DNA from 4 places in the Janthinobacterium sp. GW821-FHT03C08 genome. Region 1 is predicted to be linked to each of the others. Evidence: predicted binding sites of a transcription regulator. Region 1 holds the regulator's gene; each other region holds the start of a gene.

Region 1 (4,423 bases):
CATGCGTGAAATTGTGGCGCACCACCGTGCGTTCCATGCGCAGGCAATCGGCCACGCCCAGGTGTGCGCCCCGCTGCAGCAATTCCAGGGTCACCGACATCATCAGCGGCGAGCGCAGGCGCATGGCCGCCAGCGCCTTGGCGGCAAACGCGCTGTCGTCCTGCGCCAGCGAGGCCATGATGGCCGCCACCGAAGCGGCGCCGAAGTGGCGGTCCAGCGCCGCGCGCGCCGCGGCCAGGGGAGCAGCGCCCGCCTCGGCCTGGAGTGGCGCCGCCAGCGCCTTGATGGCGACCGGCAAGGCCTCGCCCGGCGTCGACTCGAACAGGGCCAGCAATGCCCCCATCTGCGCCTCGGGCAGGTACACGTCGGCCAGGCCCGTGTACAGGGCATCGGCCGCGCCGATGGTCAACCCCGTCAAGCCCAGGTACAGTCCCAGACGGCCCGCCAGGCGGGACAGGAAATAACTGCCGCCCACGTCGGGGAACAGACCAATGTTGACTTCCGGCATGGCCATACGCGTGCGGTCTGTGACGATGCGCAACTGGTTGCCGGGGCCCGCCTGCGCCACGCCCATGCCGCCGCCCATCACCACGCCATTCATCACGGCAATATAGGGTTTCGGATAGAAATGAATGAGGTGGTTGAGGGCATATTCTTCCGTAAAGAAATCTTCCAGCAGCGCGCTGCCCCCTTGCGGCGTGGCCAGGCCCGCATCGTAAAAGAAACGGATGTCGCCCCCGGCGCACAGGGCCTTTTCACTGCTCGAACGGATCACCACGGCTTCCACCTGCGGATCGTCGCGCCAGGCCAGCAAGGTGGCGCTGAGGGCGCGCACCATCTCCAGCGACAGGGAATTCAAGGCTTTCGGACGGTCGAGCACGATGTGGCCCGTGCGGTTGCGGATAGAGGTCTGGACAAAGTCGCTCATGGCAGAATGGAAAGAAGTGAGTGTGGGAGCATTCTAGCGCCTGCGCGGCGAACCATGCGGACAACAGGTCCAGGCGCAAAAAAGGGCGCAATGTGCGCCCTTAGTTGATCACAACCGGTTGAAAGTCGCGGCCCGCTTAAGCGGCGGCGAATTCTTCTTCCGAGCTGTCTGGCAGATGCTTGATCGCCTCTTTACCGTGCCCTTGCACTTTGGTCTTGTACTTCATCACTTGCCGGTCCAGTTTGTCGATCAGGGTATCGATGGCGGCATACAGGTCTTGCGCCAGGCTTTCCACGTAGACGGTCTTGCCGCTCAGACGCAGGTTGACTTCGGCCTTTTGGCGTTTTTCTTTCTCTTTGAGGTTGTCGACGGTCAGAATCACGGCAATATCGATGACTTGATCGAAATGACGTTTTACACGTTCCAGTTTCGTTTGTACGTATTCACGGATGGCTGGTGTCACTTCGAGATGATGTCCGCTGATGGTGAGATTCATACACACTCCTAAAGATGATTCGGGTTCGTGCGGTCCATCGTATCCGGCCCGCAGAGGAACCGAAAAAAACTTACAAACACTTACGCAGGCTCACTGGCGGAATTTTCAATGCTTCCCGGTATTTGGCAACAGTACGTCGCGCAATCACCATGCCTTGTTCCCCCAGCATGTCCGCAATCTTACTGTCGGATAAAGGATTTTTAGGGTCTTCTGCTCCTGTCAGTTGCACGATCAATGCCCGTATCGCCGTCGATGACGCTTCGCCCCCCGCTTCGGTGGCGACGTGGCTACCAAAGAAATATTTCAACTCGAACATGCCGTGCGGGGTCAGCATGTACTTTTGAGTTGTTACCCGCGAGATAGTACTCTCGTGTAAACCCAGTGTATCAGCTATTTCACGGAGCACAAGGGGGCGCATGGCAACGGCCCCATGCGAGAAAAAGTTCTTTTGTCTTTCTACTATCGCCTGCGCCACGCGCAGGATGGTGTCGAAGCGCTGGCGCATGTTCTTGATGAGCCACTTGGCTTCCTGCAGCTGTGCGCCCATGGCGCCTTCGCCCTTGCCCTGCTTCAACAAATTGGCGTACATGGCGTTCACGCGCAGGCGCGGCATGACATCGTTGTTCAGGGTCACTTGCCAGCCATTGCGGGCGCGCTTGACGACGACGTCGGGCACGACGTAATCGGACACGTCCGAGGCAAACACGGCGCCCGGGTGCGGGTTGCACAGGCGGATCACCGTCTGCGCCTCGCGCAAGTCTTCGTCGTCGCAATCGAGGGCTTTTTTCAGCTTGTTGAAATCGCGCTGGGCAAACCAGGCCAGGTGCTTTTCCACGATGACGAGGGCCATGCGCCGCGTCACCAGGGCAACGTGCGGCAAGCGCTTGATCTGCAGCGCCAGGCATTCGGACGCATTGCGCGCACCTACGCCCGGCGGATCGAAACTTTGCAGCAGGGCCAAGGCCGTGCGCAGCTCGTCGGCGTCGATTTCCAGCTCTTCCGGCAAGCGCGCCAGGATGTCGTCGAGCGACTCTTCCAGGTAGCCATTGTCGTCGAGGGCGTCGATGATCAGCTCGACGAGCGCGCGGTCGCGCAATTCCAGCACCGTCACGCGCATCTGCTCCATCAGGTGCTCGCGCAGGGTGCAGTGGTGGGCCTCGAGTTGCGGACGGGAATCTTCGTCGTCGGGGGCCTTGCCGCGGCTCGCTTCGCTCCAGTCGCTGTCGGCGCCGTCCATGGCGGCCGGGCCCTCGCCCGCATCACCGTCAAACGTCTCGCCTTCCGCCGGCGCGGCGGGGGCCTCCTGGCCAGGCGGCTGGGGCGGCGCCTCGGCCGGCGCGGCCGTGGAACTCAGGGCGCCATCGGAGAGCAGGCGCAGCGAACGGTCGAGCGGATCGTCGAGGCGCTCGAGCAGGGGGTTGTCCGTCAGCAGTTGCTCGAGTTCCTGGTGCAATTCCAGGGTAGACAATTGCAACAGGCGTATCGATTGCTGCAACTGCGGCGTCAGTGCCAGGTGCTGCGAAGTGCGCAGCTGCAATGATTGTTTCATTGGCTCACATGCGGAAGTGTTCGCCCAGATAGACCCGGCGTACCGACTCGTTCGCGATGATGTCGTCGGGGCGTCCCGACGCCAGCACCGAGCCCTGGTTGATGATGTAGGCACGGTCGCAGATACCGAGCGTCTCGCGTACATTATGGTCCGTGATCAGCACGCCGATATTGCGCTCCTTCAAGAAACGCACGATGCGCTGGATCTCGATCACGGCGATCGGGTCGACGCCCGCGAACGGTTCGTCGAGCAGCACGAAGCGCGGGTCGGTGGCCAGCGCGCGGGCGATCTCCACGCGGCGGCGCTCGCCGCCGGACAGGGACAGCGCCTGGTTCTCGCGCAGCTTCTCGATCTGCAGGTCGGCCAGCAATTTGTCCAGGCGCTCCTCGATCTCGGCCTTCTTCAGGGGACGGCCTTCGACGGTCTGGATTTCCAGCACGGCGCGGATATTGTCTTCCACCGTCAGCTTGCGGAACACGGACGCCTCCTGCGGCAGGTAGGACAGGCCCATCTGCGCGCGGCGGTGGATCGGCAGGCTGGAGATATCCACGCCGCTGATGTCGATGGTGCCGCCATCGGACGGCACCAGGCCGACAATCATGTAGAACGAGGTGGTCTTGCCGGCGCCATTAGGCCCCAACAGGCCCACCACTTCGCCGCATTCGACTTGCAGCGACACATCGTGCACGACTTGCCGCTTGCCATAGGTTTTTTGCAGTCCGCGAACGATCAGGGTGCTGCCGCAACGTGTATTTTCCATTATTGCTTTCCTGGCGCTGGCGCCGCAGGCGCTTTTTCCGCCGCTGGGGCCTTGGTCTTCGGCTGGATCACCATGCGCACGCTGCCGGCACCGGGAGTGCTGGTGCCGCTGTCGGAATTTTCCATCGTAAACACTTCCTTGCGGCTGTCATACGAGATGAAGGCGCCATTGGCCACGTCCGTCGGCTTCGTACCTTCCAGGCGCGTCAGCTTGGCCTTGGAAAACAGTTTCACCACTTCCGTCTTGTTGTCGTATTCCACGCGCTCCGCCTCGCCCTCGACCCACAGGTCGCCCGCGCCGTCGCGCTTCTGGCGGAAGGTGGCCAGCTTGCCGGGATCGGCCCAGAAGGTGATGAACTGGTAGCCTTGCGGGTCTTCCGTGATCAAGGCGCGGCCCGCCTTCATGGTCAGCGTGCCCTTCACCAGCACGACGTCGCCCGTCAAAGTGCGCGTCTGCTTGACGTCATCGACCTGGCCGCGCTGGGCCGTGATGACGGCTTCCTTCTCGGAATCGGCCTTTTCGGCATGCGCCGTGCCCATCACGGCGAGTGAAAATAGGGTCAGCAGCAAGATGTTTTTCATATTATGGTTTCCTTGTTTCATTCTGTCATTTGGCCGCGGCAGCTGGCCGTGGTTTCGGCGGCAGCACGATGCGCAAGGCATTCTGCACTTCCACCACGCCGGTCGCATT
Region 2 (4,423 bases), on a different contig from region 1:
CCGCGTGCAGGCTGGGCCGTGGGCTTGGCCGTCAGCCGCCAGCAGCTCGATGTGGCCAAACTGCTGCAGGCGGCCATGAACGAGATGGCGGCCAGCGGCGAATTGAAAGCCATCTTTGAGAAATATGGCGTGAAGGAAGCGCGGCCATAACACGCCATGCTCATCACAAAAAAAGCCCGCGCATCGGAAGAGGCGCGGGCTTTTTTGTCATGAGAGCGCCTGAAAAATGTTCCTGGCAAGGCACATGGCCGTAGGCGGCACGAATCAATGCAACCGGGCCATGAACTTTTTCTCAGCTGTGCTTAAAACGAGTATTGGGCGCTGACGCCCAGCAACCAGTTACGCCCCGGTGCCGCCTCGTAGTAGCGCTTGTTGCTGTCGCCGACGATGACGGAGCCCACGTAGGTCTTGTCAAAAAGATTGTTCAGACGGGCAAATTCCTTGAAGCGCCAGCTGCCTGCATTTTGCTTGGCATTGAAGCGCGCATTGAATACCGTGTAGCCGGGCGCCGGTTTTTCGCTGTTGCTGTCTTCCGCATAGACCTGGTTGCTGGCCACGCTTTCCAGTGCCGCACCGAAGCGGTCGAGCGTGTCTTTCCAGGCCAGTTCCGCGAACAGATTGGCGCTGGGCACGCCCGGCAGGCGGCTGCCTTCGCGCACTGCGCCGAAGGCCTGGTCATACACGGCGTGCAGGCTGGTCAGGGCCACTTTCGCCGTGAAACCATAGGGCAGGCTGGAGTCCAGCGAGACTTCCATGCCCTGACGCAAGGTCTTGCCCGCGTTGCGATAGCTCGTACGCCCGCCGCTGGAACTGTCCACCACCAGTTCATCGTTGGTCTTGATCTGGAACAAGGCCGCGTTCACGTGCGTGTTGTTGGCGATCCTGGCCTTGACGCCCGCTTCCAGGTTGGTGCTGGTGGCTGGTTTCAAGTTGAAATTGAAGCCGCCGCCCGTGCCCGAGTAAAACAGCTCGTTCAAGGTGGGCGCCTCGAAGCCGCGCGCGGCGCTGGCGTAGACGTTGACGTCGGGCGTCAGTTTATACAGCAGGCCCAGCACCGGCGTCGTGTGGCTGAATTCCAGGCTGCCGCTATCGTTGCCGTTGCTGAGGAAATGGTCGTCGACGGCCACTTTCATCTTGCTGTAACGCAAACCTGCGCTGAGCAGCCACGGTCCGTTTTGCCATTCCGCCTGGATATACGGATCGAGGCTGGAGACGATATCCTGCTCGTCGCGGCGCAGCTTGCCTTTCACGCCAAACGTGTTGCCGATGTAATTTTCATAGCCGGTGCGGTCATCGCTGGAGCGGCCATAGTCGATGCCGATGGTGGTGCTCAGCTTGCCGCCAGCCAACTGGCTCACGTGTAGCCAGTTGGTGTCGATGCCGTAGAACTGGCGCTGGAAGTCGACCACGCCGCCCGAATGGCTGGCCGGCGCCTGGAAACCCTTGGTGAATGCCTGGTACTGGATGACGTCGCGGTTGCCGCCGTAGGCCGTCACGTGCAGGCGGTCGTCGCCGAACGATTGCTCATAGGTGGCGCCGATTTGCTGATGGTCGATGCTCTTGCGCGTGTTGTAGCGCTCGGCCAGGGTGCGTTTCGGATTTTGCGTGTCCGTCGTATCGATTTCGCCGGCGCGCGGGTTCGCGGCAAAAGTCGCCCAGGTAGCGCCCAGCGGATCTTGCGTGTTGCCTTGGTGCAGGCTATTGGCGACGATGGTCAGCTTGCTGTCCGCCGTGGGCTTGACCGTGATCTTGCCGAACGCCTGTTCGCGCGTGGCGGCGCTGTGGTCGCGGAAGCCATCCGTGCGGAAGCGCGAGCCGTCGAGCACGTAGCCGATGCCGCCCGCCTGGCCCTGCGCCGACAGGTCCACCTTGCTGGTGCCGTAGCTGCCGCCCGTCACATTCAGTTCGACGGAAGGGGGATTCTGCCCATCCTTGGAAAACAGCTGGATCACGCCGCCCGAGTGGTTGCCGTAGATGGCAGAGAACGGCCCGCGCAGCACTTCGATGCGCTCGGCCGTATCGAGATTGAAGGTGGCAGCCTGGCCCTGGCCATCGGGCATGCTGGCGGGAATGCCGTCGCTGATCAGCTTGACGCCGCGCACGCCGAAGGCCGAGCGGGCACCGAAGCCCCGTGACGAGATTTGCAAGTCCTGCGCATAGTTCTGGCGGTTCTGCACGACCAGGCCCGGCACGGCGGCCAGCGCTTCCGACGCATTCACGCGGATTTGGCCGTCCTGGATGCGCGCGCTGTCGACCACGTCGATGGACGCCGGTACTTCCTGGCTGGGATGGGCAATGCGGCTGCCGCTGATGACCACCGTATCCATGAGTTGCCCGTTGGCAGGGTCAGCGACCTCGGCGGCAAAGACGTGGGGAGCGAAAGTGGCGCTGCCGGCGACAAACAGGCTGGCGATGGTGTTCAGGCGGAAACGATGCTGCATGCGGGTTCTCCAATGTGAATAAAAGCCTGCTTGGTCGCGTGCGCGGCGCAGGTCTGCGTAGGTGTGTCAAGCAATATGCCTGCCATGTCTCCATTGGTGGGCGGAAATTATACGCCTGTCAGTGGCACGGCGTTTGCATGCAGGCATCGTCACCTGCGCCGCTCCCGCGCGCGCTTCCTGTGTGTTCCCATTGAAAAGGTGATTATGCCCAACTTTCTGTTCCGCTTGCGCCAGGCTTGCATGTTGTTGCCTGCGCTTGCCTGCACGGCCGTCCAGGCGGCCCCGTTTGCCTACGTGCCCAATGAAAAGTCGGGCACCTTGAGCGTGATCGACACGGCGACCGACCAGGTCGTGCGCCAAATCGCGGCTGGCAAGCGCCCGCGCGGCATCGCTGCCGACCCCACCGGACGGCAATTGTTTGTCACGGACGCCGCCAGCAGTGCCTTGCTGCTGATTGACAACGCTGGCGGTGCGCCCGTACGCAGCGTAGCGCTGGGCAAGTCGCCCGAAGGCGTCAGCGCTTCCCGCGACGGCAGCCTGATAGCCGTGGCCGTCGAGGAAAACAATAGCGTGGCCTTGCTCGATGGTCAGACGGGCGTCTTGCTGGCCGATATCAAGGTGCAGGGACGCAATCCGGAACACGCCGTCTTCAGCCCGGACGGGCGCTGGCTGCTGGTCAGCGCGGAAGAGGCCGAGCAAGTCGATGTCATTGATGTGGCGCAACGCCGCCAGGTGGCGTCCGTCGCCGTCGGCCTGCGTCCGCGCGGCATCGGCTTCAGCCCCGATTCCGGCCTGGCCTACGTGGCCTGCGAACTGGTCAATGCCGTCTACGTGATCGACATGACGGCGCGCAAGGCCATCGCCACCATTCCTGCGGGCAAGAACGCGAACGGCATCGTGGTCCATCCCGGCGGCAAGCAAGTGTATGTCTCGAACGGCATCGACGGCACGGTAATGGTGATCGATACGGCCAGCCACCAGGTGACGGCCACCATTGCCGTCGGCAAACGCCCGTGGAACATGGCCATCACGCCCGACGGGACCAAACTGTACGTGGCCAATGGGCGCTCCAACAGCGTGTCCGTCATCGACACGGCCAGCGCGCGCAAGGTGGCCGATATTGCCGTGGGCGAATTGCCATGGGGCGTGGTAATTCGGTAGTGGCACAGAGCAGGTGTTCCAGTCTGGTACACCTGTTCCATTGTGCAGCGGCGCAGGGGCGCGGCGGCAGGGCTGGCCCGGATTGGAACAGTACCCCGCCGCCTTGTTCAAAACGCAAACAGCAAGCCAGCATCGATCCGGCTCGGGCGTATGGGCGAAAAGCGCGCCGGGTTTGACGCCACGCCCTTGTAACAAGGGTAAAACCGGCTAAGTTTGTAGTGGGGCGGCGAGCTGGCACGGCATTTGCGGAAGACACCGTGTACTTACCCCATCTGTACCAGGACGTTTGATTTTAATTAAGTAATTCCATTCTAATTAACCCGATAGAGGACGACATGAATCTCGCAGACATCAGCAAACTGGGCGTGGCCAATCCCTTCAAGCAACGCTATGACAATTACATCGGCGGCAAATTCGTTGCCCCGGTAAAAGGTGAATACTTTCCCAACGTGACGCCCATCACGGGCTTGCCATTTTGCGAAATCGCCCGCTCCACGACGGAAGACGTCGAACTGGCGCTGGATGCGGCCCACGCGGCCAAGGATGCCTGGGGCAAGACGTCGCCGGCCGAGCGCGCCAACATCCTGAACCGCATCGCCGACCGCATCGAGCAGAACCTGAGCCTGATCGCCACGGCGGAAACCATCGACAACGGCAAGCCGATCCGCGAGACGATGAATGCCGACATTCCACTGGCCATCGACCATTTCCGTTATTTTGCCGGCTGCATCCGTGCGCAGGAAGGTTCCGTCGCGCAAATCGATGCGGAAACCTATGCCTATCACTACCATGAGCCGCTGGGCGTCGTGGGGCAGATCATC
Region 3 (4,423 bases), on a different contig from region 1:
CAGGCTGATGCCCCAGGTGGCCAGCAGGGTTTCCAGCGGCCGCCCGTACAGCCAGCGGATCACCGTGCGCTCCAGCATCACGCCCACCAGTCCCGCGACGAGGAAGGCGGCCGGCAAGGCGGCCAGCAAGTACCAGTCCTGCACGCCGGGCAGGTAGCTGCGGAAGAACAGCTGGCATAAATACGTCGTGTAGGCGCCTATCATCAGCAGTTCGCCATGCGCCATGTTGATGATGCCCATCAAGCCGAACGTGATGGCCAGGCCCAGGGCGGCCAGCAGCAGCACGCTGCCCAGCGAAATGCCGTAGAACACATTGCCGGCGAACTCCATGCGCGCCACCCGTCCCTTGATCTGGCGCATGGTCTCGATGGCGGCCAGCTGCACGGCTTCGTCGGGCTCGCCCGCCTTGCCGTCAGGCCCCGTCTCGAGCATGGCTTGCAGCACGGGCAGCAGACGCGCGTCGCTGCTGCCGGCCAGCGCCTGCACGGCTCGCCTGCGCGTGGTGGCATCGGGCGCATGCAGGCTGGCGCTGGCGATCAGCAGCTGCAAGATCTGCTGGATCTCGCCATCGCTTTCCCGCGCCAGCGCCGTGCGGATCAGGGGGGGCTGCGCGGGATCGACTGCCTTTTGCAAGGCTTGCGCGGCAGCCAGCCGCTGGGCGCGTTCCGGCGCCAGCAGCTGCAAGCCCGACAAGGCTCCCGCCACGACCGCGCGCAAGCGGTTGTTGACCATCACGCCATCGATGCCGTCGGGCAATGCACCCAGCTGGCCCGTGGCGGGATCGTAGGCGTGCTCGCCATCGACGATGTACACCGTGCCGTCGGGTGCGGCATACAAGGCATCGTCCTGCAAGGCTTGCAGCACCCTGGCGGCCTCGGGTGTGGCCAGGGCGGCGATCTGCGCCACGGCGGCGACCCTGGCGTCGGGATCGTCGCCGGCCAGCGGCTTGAGCAGGTCGGGAGAGATGGCCGCCTGCGCCAGCGAGGATAGCAACAGGCAGGCGAGGACCAGCAGTTTGGGGATGAACCGCATTGTAAGTTCCATGGAAAAACTGCACGGGGCGAACGCCTACCCCAAAGGCGAGGACTGGGGTCGGATGGGGACGCCTAGTCCCTGAGGGTCCGACCCCGGCAGTTGCTGCTGGGTTAAATATCAGCGCCTACAGCTTCTGCTTGCCCTCATTGCCCTTGATATACGGGCTCCACGGCTGGGCGCGTATCGGTTCCTTGGTTTTCCACACGACATTGAATTGCCCGTCGGCCTTGATCTCGCCGATCATCACGGGCTTGTGCAGGTGGTGGTTCGTTGCATCCATGGTCAGGGTAAAGCCCGACGGCGCCTTGACGCTCTGGCCCGCCATGGCGGCGATCACCTTGTCCGTCTCCGTCGATTTCGCCTTTTCCACGGCTTGCGCCCACATATGGATGCCCACATAGGTCGCTTCCATGGGGTCGTTCGTCACGACGGAACCCGCGTTCGGCAGCTTTTGCGCCACGGCATACGCCTTCCACTGCTTGATGAAGGCCGCGTTGACGGGGTTCTTGACGGATTCAAAGTAATTCCACGCCGCCAGATGCCCCAGCAGGGGCTTGGTATCGATGCCGCGCAGCTCTTCCTCGCCCACGGAAAACGCGACGACGGGCACGTCCGTCGCTTTCAGGCCTGCATTGCCCAGTTCCTTGTAGAACGGCACGTTGGAATCGCCATTGATGGTGGAAATGACGGCCGTCTTGCCGCCGGCGGAAAACTTCTTGATGTTGGCGACGATGGTTTGATAATCGGCATGGCCGAACGGCGTGTAGACCTCGCTGATGTCGCTATCCTTGACTCCCTTGCTTTTCAGGAAGGCACGCAAAATCTTGTTGGTAGTGCGCGGATATACATAATCCGTGCCCAGCAGCACGAAGCGCTTGGCGCCGCCGCCATCCTTGCTCATCAGGTACTCCACGGCGGGGATCGCCTGCTGGTTGGGCGCCGCGCCCGTATAGAACACATTCTTTTCCAATTCCTCGCCCTCGTATTGCACGGGGTAGAACAGCAGGCTGTTGAGTTCCTTGAACACCGGCAAGACGGATTTACGGGACACGGACGTCCAGCAGCCGAACACGACCGCCACCTTGTCCTGCGCCACCAATTGTCTCGCTTTTTCCGCGAACAAAGGCCAGTTCGAGGCCGGGTCGACGACGACGGGCTCCAGCTTCTTGCCCAGCACGCCGCCCTTGGCATTGATTTCCGCGATCGTCATCAGGGCCACGTCCTTCAGCGACGTTTCGGAAATGGCCATGGTGCCCGACAGGGAGTGCAAGATGCCCACCTTGATCGTGTCTGCGGCCCAGACCGCCTGCATGGTGATGGACGTGGCCAGGGCCAGTGCGCCGGCTGCTGCCGCTTTCAAGATGATGCGTCGTGACATGTGGACTCCTGAGTGAGGAACTGCATGAGTATCAATGGATGGGCCTGCGATGTTGTTAAAGCAGAATGCATGCCAGCATCCACAGGCGAGCGCCATGGTGCGCGTGCCATGCCGTGGTGCAAGCGAGTGCCGGCCGCACGCCCCATGCCGCACGAAAAAAAACCTGGCTGCACAAGGACTGTGCAGCCAGGTTTCAAATTGCCGTAAAACAGTGCGCCGGAGGCTTTAATCCTTGCGCGGCAAGCCTCGCAGGCGGCGCCAGCCCTTGCGTCCCAGCGGGAACAGCAGCACGAAAGCCACCAGCCACGGCAGGATGTAGGCCATGGCCGTGATGGCGTTGGCCACGCCTTCGGACAGGTTGTCCGTGAAATCGCCCAGCGCGCGCTTGACGGGACGCCAGAACGATTGCTTGCCTTCGGCGCTGATGGCCACGTTCAGCAAGTCCGTGTCGATGCGCTGCATCAACAGGGCATTGGCCGCCGTCGCCTGCTCCAGTTCCACTTGCACGGTGGCCAGCTCCTTGGTCACCTTGATCAGCGCATCGACGTTTGTGCCCGAGCGCTTTTCCAGGTCCTGCAATTGCGCCTGGTACTGTTTCAGCATCTCCAGGCGCTTCTTGCTGTCAAGCACGGGGCGGCCCAGGTCTTCCACCTTCGTGCCCTGGCTGGTGATCTCGCCTTCGCTTCCCACCAGCGCCATCATCTTCTTGATGCCGGCCGGCTTGGCGCGCATGCTGATGCGCGCGTGTACATAGCGGCCGCCGTCGATGCTGGAATCGAGCAACAGACAGCCGTTTTCCGTATCGGCCTTGCAGGCGGCCACGACTTTTTCGTACAGGGGCCGTACCTGCGCCTCCCCTGCCATCACGTCGACGTTATGTTCATAGGCCAGGTAATCTTGCCCTTTACCCTCAGTCATCACGCGCGTATCGCTGGATTGGACAGAGCGGTTAGCCTTGCCGCAACCGGCCAGCAGCAACAGTCCGAACAGGCATATATAGACTTTTTTCATGATTTCTTTCTATTAATTATTTTCGCAAAGGCAACATTTCAACATCGGGCAGATGCGCGGCCACGTCTTGTACCGTGGCGTAGTGCGTCAGTGCAAGGACCACCTGCGGCAATGGTTGCGCCCAGATTTCCGGCAAGTCGCGCTCCTCGGGCGCCAGCACGGGAAAGGCCAGCTGCTCGCGTGGCGGCACAAACGCCGCGTCGACGCCAGGCTTGTTGCCGCGCGCATCAATGCGATACCAGCCAAATTCTTGCAAGTACACGGCGTTCAAGCCATGCAGGCAGAACGGCGGCCCGATTTCGCCCACGGCCAGGCGCTGGTAGCACAGGCCGGCAGGAATGCCGTTGGCGCGCAGCAGCGCGGCCAGCAAATGGCTCTTCGCATAACAATATCCCGTGCCGTGCCGCAGGACGTCGGAGGCGCGGCAGGTGACGGGATTGCGCTGGTAGTCCCAGCTGTGGGCGATCTCGTCGCGCACGAAGGCAAAGCAGCGGGCCGCGATGGCGCGCACGGCCGGATGGTCGCTGTCGATATGCATGCTGCTGGCGAGATACGGGGCAAAATCGGTCGTCATGGCGTTCAGGGAGAAAAGGTCTTGTGAAAAAGCAATGCCGGATTTTAGTCGAAGCGGCGGGAAATCCACCGTTTCCTTGCGCAGGAACAAAGAAAATCCTTGCCCCGGCGAGGCGCAGCGGGCGCCGGCGGCTTTGGCGCCGGCGCCGTAGCTGGTATCATGCGGGCAAACGCTTGCCGGCCCCAATGCAACAGGCCGGCGCATGCACCACCTTGCGAAGCGGCCCCGCCACCCGGCGCGCCGCCGACGCCTCCCTACAGATCAGAGAAACGAGTTCCCTATGAGCGCTTCATCGTCCCACCCATCGTTCTGGCGCAGAGTCCCGCTGGCCTTCGGCGCCTTCTTCAGCACCCTGTCGGACGCCGCCTATGCGGCCCGCGTGGAAAAGCTGTCCCTGCCCGAGGCCGCGCCGGTAGCGCCCGTGG
Region 4 (4,423 bases), on a different contig from region 1:
GGGCGCTGCCGCCACGGAAGCGTTGAAGATCTTGTTGAAACGCGGCAAGGTGCTGGCGGCGCCGCACGGCCAGCATTTCGATGCCTACCGCAACAAGCTCGTGCATACCTGGCGTCCCGGCGGCAACCGCCACCCGCTGCAGCGCCTGGCGATGGCCATCATCAAGCGGCGCCGCGCGGCGCAGGGGGCATAAATGGCGCCAGCACTGCAGATCGATCCCGTCCTGGAAAACATCCTCGACCAGGCGCGCTGGGCGCCCAGCGGCGACAACACGCAGCCGTGGCGTTTCGAAGTCGTCGACGGGCGTCACGTCGTCGTGCATGGCTTCGATACGCGCAGCCATTGCGTGTACGACCTGGACGGCCATCCCAGCCAGCTGTCGCTGGGCGCCTTGCTGGAAAGCATGGCGCTGGCGGCCAGCTGTCACGGTTTGCGCATGCAGGCGCGCCGGCGCGCGGGCATGCCCGAGACCTTGCCCACCTTCGACGTGCATTTTGTCGACAGCCCCGGCCTGGCGCCCGACCCGCTGGCGGCCTTCCTGCCCCGGCGCAGCGTGCAGCGACGCCGGCTCAGCACGCGCCAGCTGCGCGCCAGCGAAAAGGCGGCGCTGGCGGCCAGCCTGCCGCCGGGCTACCAGGTGCAATGGTTCGAGGGCTGGCGCGCGCGCCTGGCCTGCGCGCGCCTGATGTTCGACAATGCCCGCCTGCGCCTGACCATGCCCGAGGCGCACAAGGTGCACCGCGACGTCATCGAGTGGGGCGCGCGCTACAGCGCCGACCGCATCCCGGACCAGGCACTGGGCGTGGACCCCATGACGGCGCGGCTGATGCGCTGGGTCATGCAAAGCTGGCGCCGCGTGGACTTCTTCAATACCTGGCTGGCCGGCACCGTCGCGCCGCGCCTGCAGATGGATTTGCTGCCAGGTATTTACTGCGGCGCGCATTTCCTGCTGCTGGCCGAGGCGCCGCCCCGCCACACGGACGACTACGTGGCGGCCGGCAGGGCCATGCAGCGCTTCTGGCTGACGGCCACGCAGCTGGGTCTGCAACTGCAGCCGGAACTGACGCCGCTGATCTTTTCCCGCTACGTGCGCGAACGGCGGGCCTTTTCCCGCACGGATGGCATGCAGGAACTGGCGCAGGACCTGGCCGCGCAATGCCAGGCCGTGCTGGGGACGGCGGCGGCCGGGCGGGCCGTGTTCCTCGGACGCATCGGCGCCGGGCCGGCGGCCAGTGCGCGCTCGCTGCGCCGTCCGCTGCAGGACTTGCTGGTGGCGCCGGCCGAGGCAAAGCCGCCGGCGTGAACGGCGTGCGCCGGGGCGCTGCCGCAGCGCAAAAAGCCGCCGGGGATGCCGGCGGCTTTTCAGCGGGATGATGCGCATGTCAGGACTTGCGCTGTCCCTCTTGCTGGCGGCGCGCCGTCATGCCCAGGCCAAACAGGCCGATACCCAGCAGGGCGATCGTGCCTGGCTCGGGTACTGTCCCCTGGAATAATTCCAGGCCGCCCCCATCGGCCATGGCGACGAAACTGTCGGTCAGGCTGCCGCCGACGAAGCTGTTCGTATTCCCGCTGAGAGATTCCAGGGGGAAAAACGGATTGGGGTTGACGAAGAATAATTGTCCTTGCGGCGTCAGCGTCGCGTTAAGCAAGGCCTTGAAGTCGCCCTGGGCCAGGCCGTCGAAAATGTGCGCCTCGCCCACATCGAGGGTGTAGGTCACGATCGCATAGTCGTCCGCGGAGATGCCGCCCACGTTCACGGGCGAGCCTGCGACATTGCTGAGCGACAGCGTCGTGTCCTGGTTGGGATCGATGTACAAGGTCATGGTCAGGGTCTGGAAGGTGGCGTGGATGCCGGCAGCCAAGGCGTCCGCCTGGCCGGTGATGGTGAACAGGCCATACATGCCGTAGCCATTGAGGGCGTTCAGCTGCGATGGAATGCTGCCGTTGGCGGGGGTGCCGAACGCGGCCTTGCTCACAAAGCCCGTTTCCGTGAAGGGATCGTTGCCGCCGCCGAGGCCGCCCACGATGGTCTGTTCGATGCGCGCGTGATATTCAAAGCTGATGCGGTCGGCCACCACCAGGTTGGGGGCGGCGCCGGGAACGGAACCTTCATTGACGGTAAACAAAGGGCCGGCGGATGCGGGCGCGCTGATCAGCGCGGCGCCGATGACGGCCGCGGAGAGGGCGAGACGCAGGAATGAGGACAGCGGTTTCATGGCATTTCCTTCAGCGTGAGGGTTGATCGGACCAGGTCACTGTGGCGTCTGCCTCAGATAACCTCATACGCCCTTCAAGCAGAATGCGTACCATCTCATCTTTCTATTGATATTCAAGGACTTACAAAAACGGGGCAGCCGTTTTGCGCGCGCGTGTAAAGAAAGCCGACGTTTCGCGCCGCCTTCAGCGAAGCCTGTCCACTGCGGCCGGGCAGGCCAGGGCCGCTGCGGCGCGCGTTTGGCACGGGACGGCTTGCCGGCAGGGCGCCGCTTGCGGGCGCCAGCCTTTCCCGCCCTGGGCTACAGTTGCAGGCAAAGGAGGTCACACCATGCAGCCATCATCCCGTCACGCCCCGCTGCGTGCGCACAGCACGCCCGAACCGGATATCCCGCCGCCGCCCGAAGGCGATCCGCTGGTGCCGCCAGCGGAAAAGCCGCCCCGCACGGAACCCGTGCCTGTCGAGGAACCGACGCCACCGCCGCCACCCGTCAAGATGGGCTGAACGCGAGGCACCGTGCCGCCGCCACGCGCTGTTTATTTCTAGCCGGAAATGGATTGCGCGGGCGGCCGGATGGCCACGCCATTTAAACAACAAAAATGCCAATAAACGTTGCCGAGTGGATACAAATCAAGGCTGAACTGCTGTGTGTCATGCGGCCGTCACGATTCTGTTCTTATAATGAGACATCCTAAAAATTCTTGTACAGGAGACCATCATGGGCAATTCCTTGCATAACAAAATTTACCTGGGCCGTCGCCCTGTGATCACCAGCAAGAACATGGTGGCACTGGCGCTGGCAGGCGCCGTGGCCGGTTGCGGCTTGGCCTGGCTGCTGCTGCGCAGCTACAAATAAGCGCTATCCTGGCGTCTTTTCAGTGCGCCGTCTGCGGGGCGGGCGGCGGCTGAATCACGTTGCCTGTTGCCGATGCGCAGCGGGGCGCGTACCATGGGGGCCGAACACCTGGCCTTTTATGGAAAAGTAATGAAGAACGAGAAATTAACAACCGATGAATATGACGCGCTGGAGCAAGTTGCATGCGGCATCAAGACCGAGCGCCCCAGCGCTTGCGTTGCCCGCAATGCCAAGCGCCTGTCCGGCCTGAAGCTGCTCAGCTATGCACGCGATGGTCGCCTGTCCATCACCGAGAAAGCCCAGCAGATGCTGTTCCTGCGCCGCTGCATCATGGGCTTGCGCGCCGTGGCTGCCGATCCGCTGACCAAGCTGGATACGGACGTGGCCTACTTCCTGGGCAAGAAAGCCCATATCGTGGCGCGCGCCGAGGGCGAGGGCCACGACATTTCCGACAAGGGCCGCGACTCGCTGGCCGACATCGACACGCTGGGCCTGTAAGGCTCGCCAACCGGCCCCTGGGGCCGGTTTTCATATCCCCCATGCATTTATAAACCATCCCCTTTGGAGAACACTTTGGACAGTGCGATGAACTGGTCGGCCCACGAACTGACGATGACGGTCCTGATGACGCCCGATATGGCCAACTTTTCCGGCAACGTGCACGGCGGCACCATCCTGAAATACCTCGACAGCGTCGCCTATGCCTGCGCCAGCCGCTATTCGGGCAGCTATGTGGTGACCCTGTCCGTGGACCAGGTGATGTTTTTGCAGCCCATCCACGTGGGCGAACTGGTGACCTTCCTCGCCTCGATCAATTACACGGGCACGACGTCGATGGAAGTGGGTATCCGCGTGGTGACGGAAAACATCCAGCAGCGCCTGGTGCGCCACGCCAACAGCTGCTACTTCACGATGGTGGCGGTGGATGCCAACCGCAAGCCGGTGGCCGTGCCGCCGCTGGTGCTCGAGACGCCGGAACAGCAGCAGCGCTTCGAGCAGGCCAAGCTGCGCAAGCTGTCGCGCCAGAAGGTGTCGAAGAAGTAAATGTGTCGGACATGAAAAAACGGCCGCCAGATCGCTCTGGTGGCCGTTTTTTTATTATCTGCCGCCTGCCGGCGGCAGGGCGCCGTGATTAACGGTCGCCGTAGCTGCGGCGTGCGCCGTCGGTGCTGCGCGGGTTGGAACCCTTGTAGCCGCCGCCGGTGCTCGGTGCGCCGTCCTTGCGTGGAGCGCCCGGCTTGCTGAACGTGCGTTGGCCTGGCTTCGCGCCGCCACGGTTGTCGCCTGGTTTCCAGCCGCCTGGACGGGCGCTCGAACGGGGTGCCGATGCCGTTTTCTTCGGCTCGAAACCT

The links. Region 1 encodes sigma-54, which starts transcription at its own class of promoters, with help from an activator protein. Its sites were predicted from a motif close to TGGCANGNAANCTGCTTT; they were not measured.
Region 2: the regulator sigma-54 is predicted to act here: its motif matches at 2,564-2,581, upstream of AC07VL_RS27660 (beta-propeller fold lactonase family protein).
Region 3: the regulator sigma-54 is predicted to act here: its motif matches at 2,471-2,488, upstream of urtA (urea ABC transporter substrate-binding protein).
Region 4: the regulator sigma-54 is predicted to act here: its motif matches at 2,292-2,309, upstream of pepA (flocculation-associated PEP-CTERM protein PepA).

The regions. Positions count from the first base shown of each region.
Region 1 covers NZ_JBWKUP010000002.1:185,780-190,202, forward strand. Annotated here, with positions in the region: gene AC07VL_RS03230 (3-hydroxyisobutyryl-CoA hydrolase) at 1-928, opposite strand, end outside; gene hpf (ribosome hibernation-promoting factor, HPF/YfiA family) at 1,065-1,424, opposite strand; gene AC07VL_RS03240 (RNA polymerase factor sigma-54) at 1,495-2,973, opposite strand; gene lptB (LPS export ABC transporter ATP-binding protein) at 2,978-3,733, opposite strand; gene lptA (lipopolysaccharide transport periplasmic protein LptA) at 3,733-4,314, opposite strand; gene lptC (LPS export ABC transporter periplasmic protein LptC) at 4,340-4,423, opposite strand, start outside.
Region 2 covers NZ_JBWKUP010000035.1:10,197-14,619, reverse strand. Annotated here, with positions in the region: gene AC07VL_RS27670 (substrate-binding periplasmic protein) at 1-150, shown strand, start outside; gene AC07VL_RS27665 (TonB-dependent receptor family protein) at 303-2,441, opposite strand; gene AC07VL_RS27660 (beta-propeller fold lactonase family protein) at 2,646-3,602, shown strand; gene adh (aldehyde dehydrogenase) at 3,938-4,423, shown strand, end outside.
Region 3 covers NZ_JBWKUP010000004.1:275,126-279,548, reverse strand. Annotated here, with positions in the region: gene urtB (urea ABC transporter permease subunit UrtB) at 1-1,032, opposite strand, end outside; gene urtA (urea ABC transporter substrate-binding protein) at 1,160-2,413, opposite strand; gene AC07VL_RS07600 (DUF4349 domain-containing protein) at 2,639-3,424, opposite strand; gene AC07VL_RS07595 (transglutaminase-like domain-containing protein) at 3,441-3,998, opposite strand; gene AC07VL_RS07590 (DUF2760 domain-containing protein) at 4,279-4,423, shown strand, end outside.
Region 4 covers NZ_JBWKUP010000004.1:191,197-195,619, forward strand. Annotated here, with positions in the region: gene AC07VL_RS07180 (ThiF family adenylyltransferase) at 1-193, shown strand, start outside; gene AC07VL_RS07185 (nitroreductase family protein) at 194-1,303, shown strand; gene pepA (flocculation-associated PEP-CTERM protein PepA) at 1,383-2,216, opposite strand; gene AC07VL_RS07195 (hypothetical protein) at 2,546-2,719, shown strand; gene AC07VL_RS07200 (hypothetical protein) at 2,934-3,071, shown strand; gene AC07VL_RS07205 (hypothetical protein) at 3,201-3,569, shown strand; gene AC07VL_RS07210 (acyl-CoA thioesterase) at 3,657-4,115, shown strand; gene AC07VL_RS07215 (DEAD/DEAH box helicase) at 4,204-4,423, opposite strand, start outside.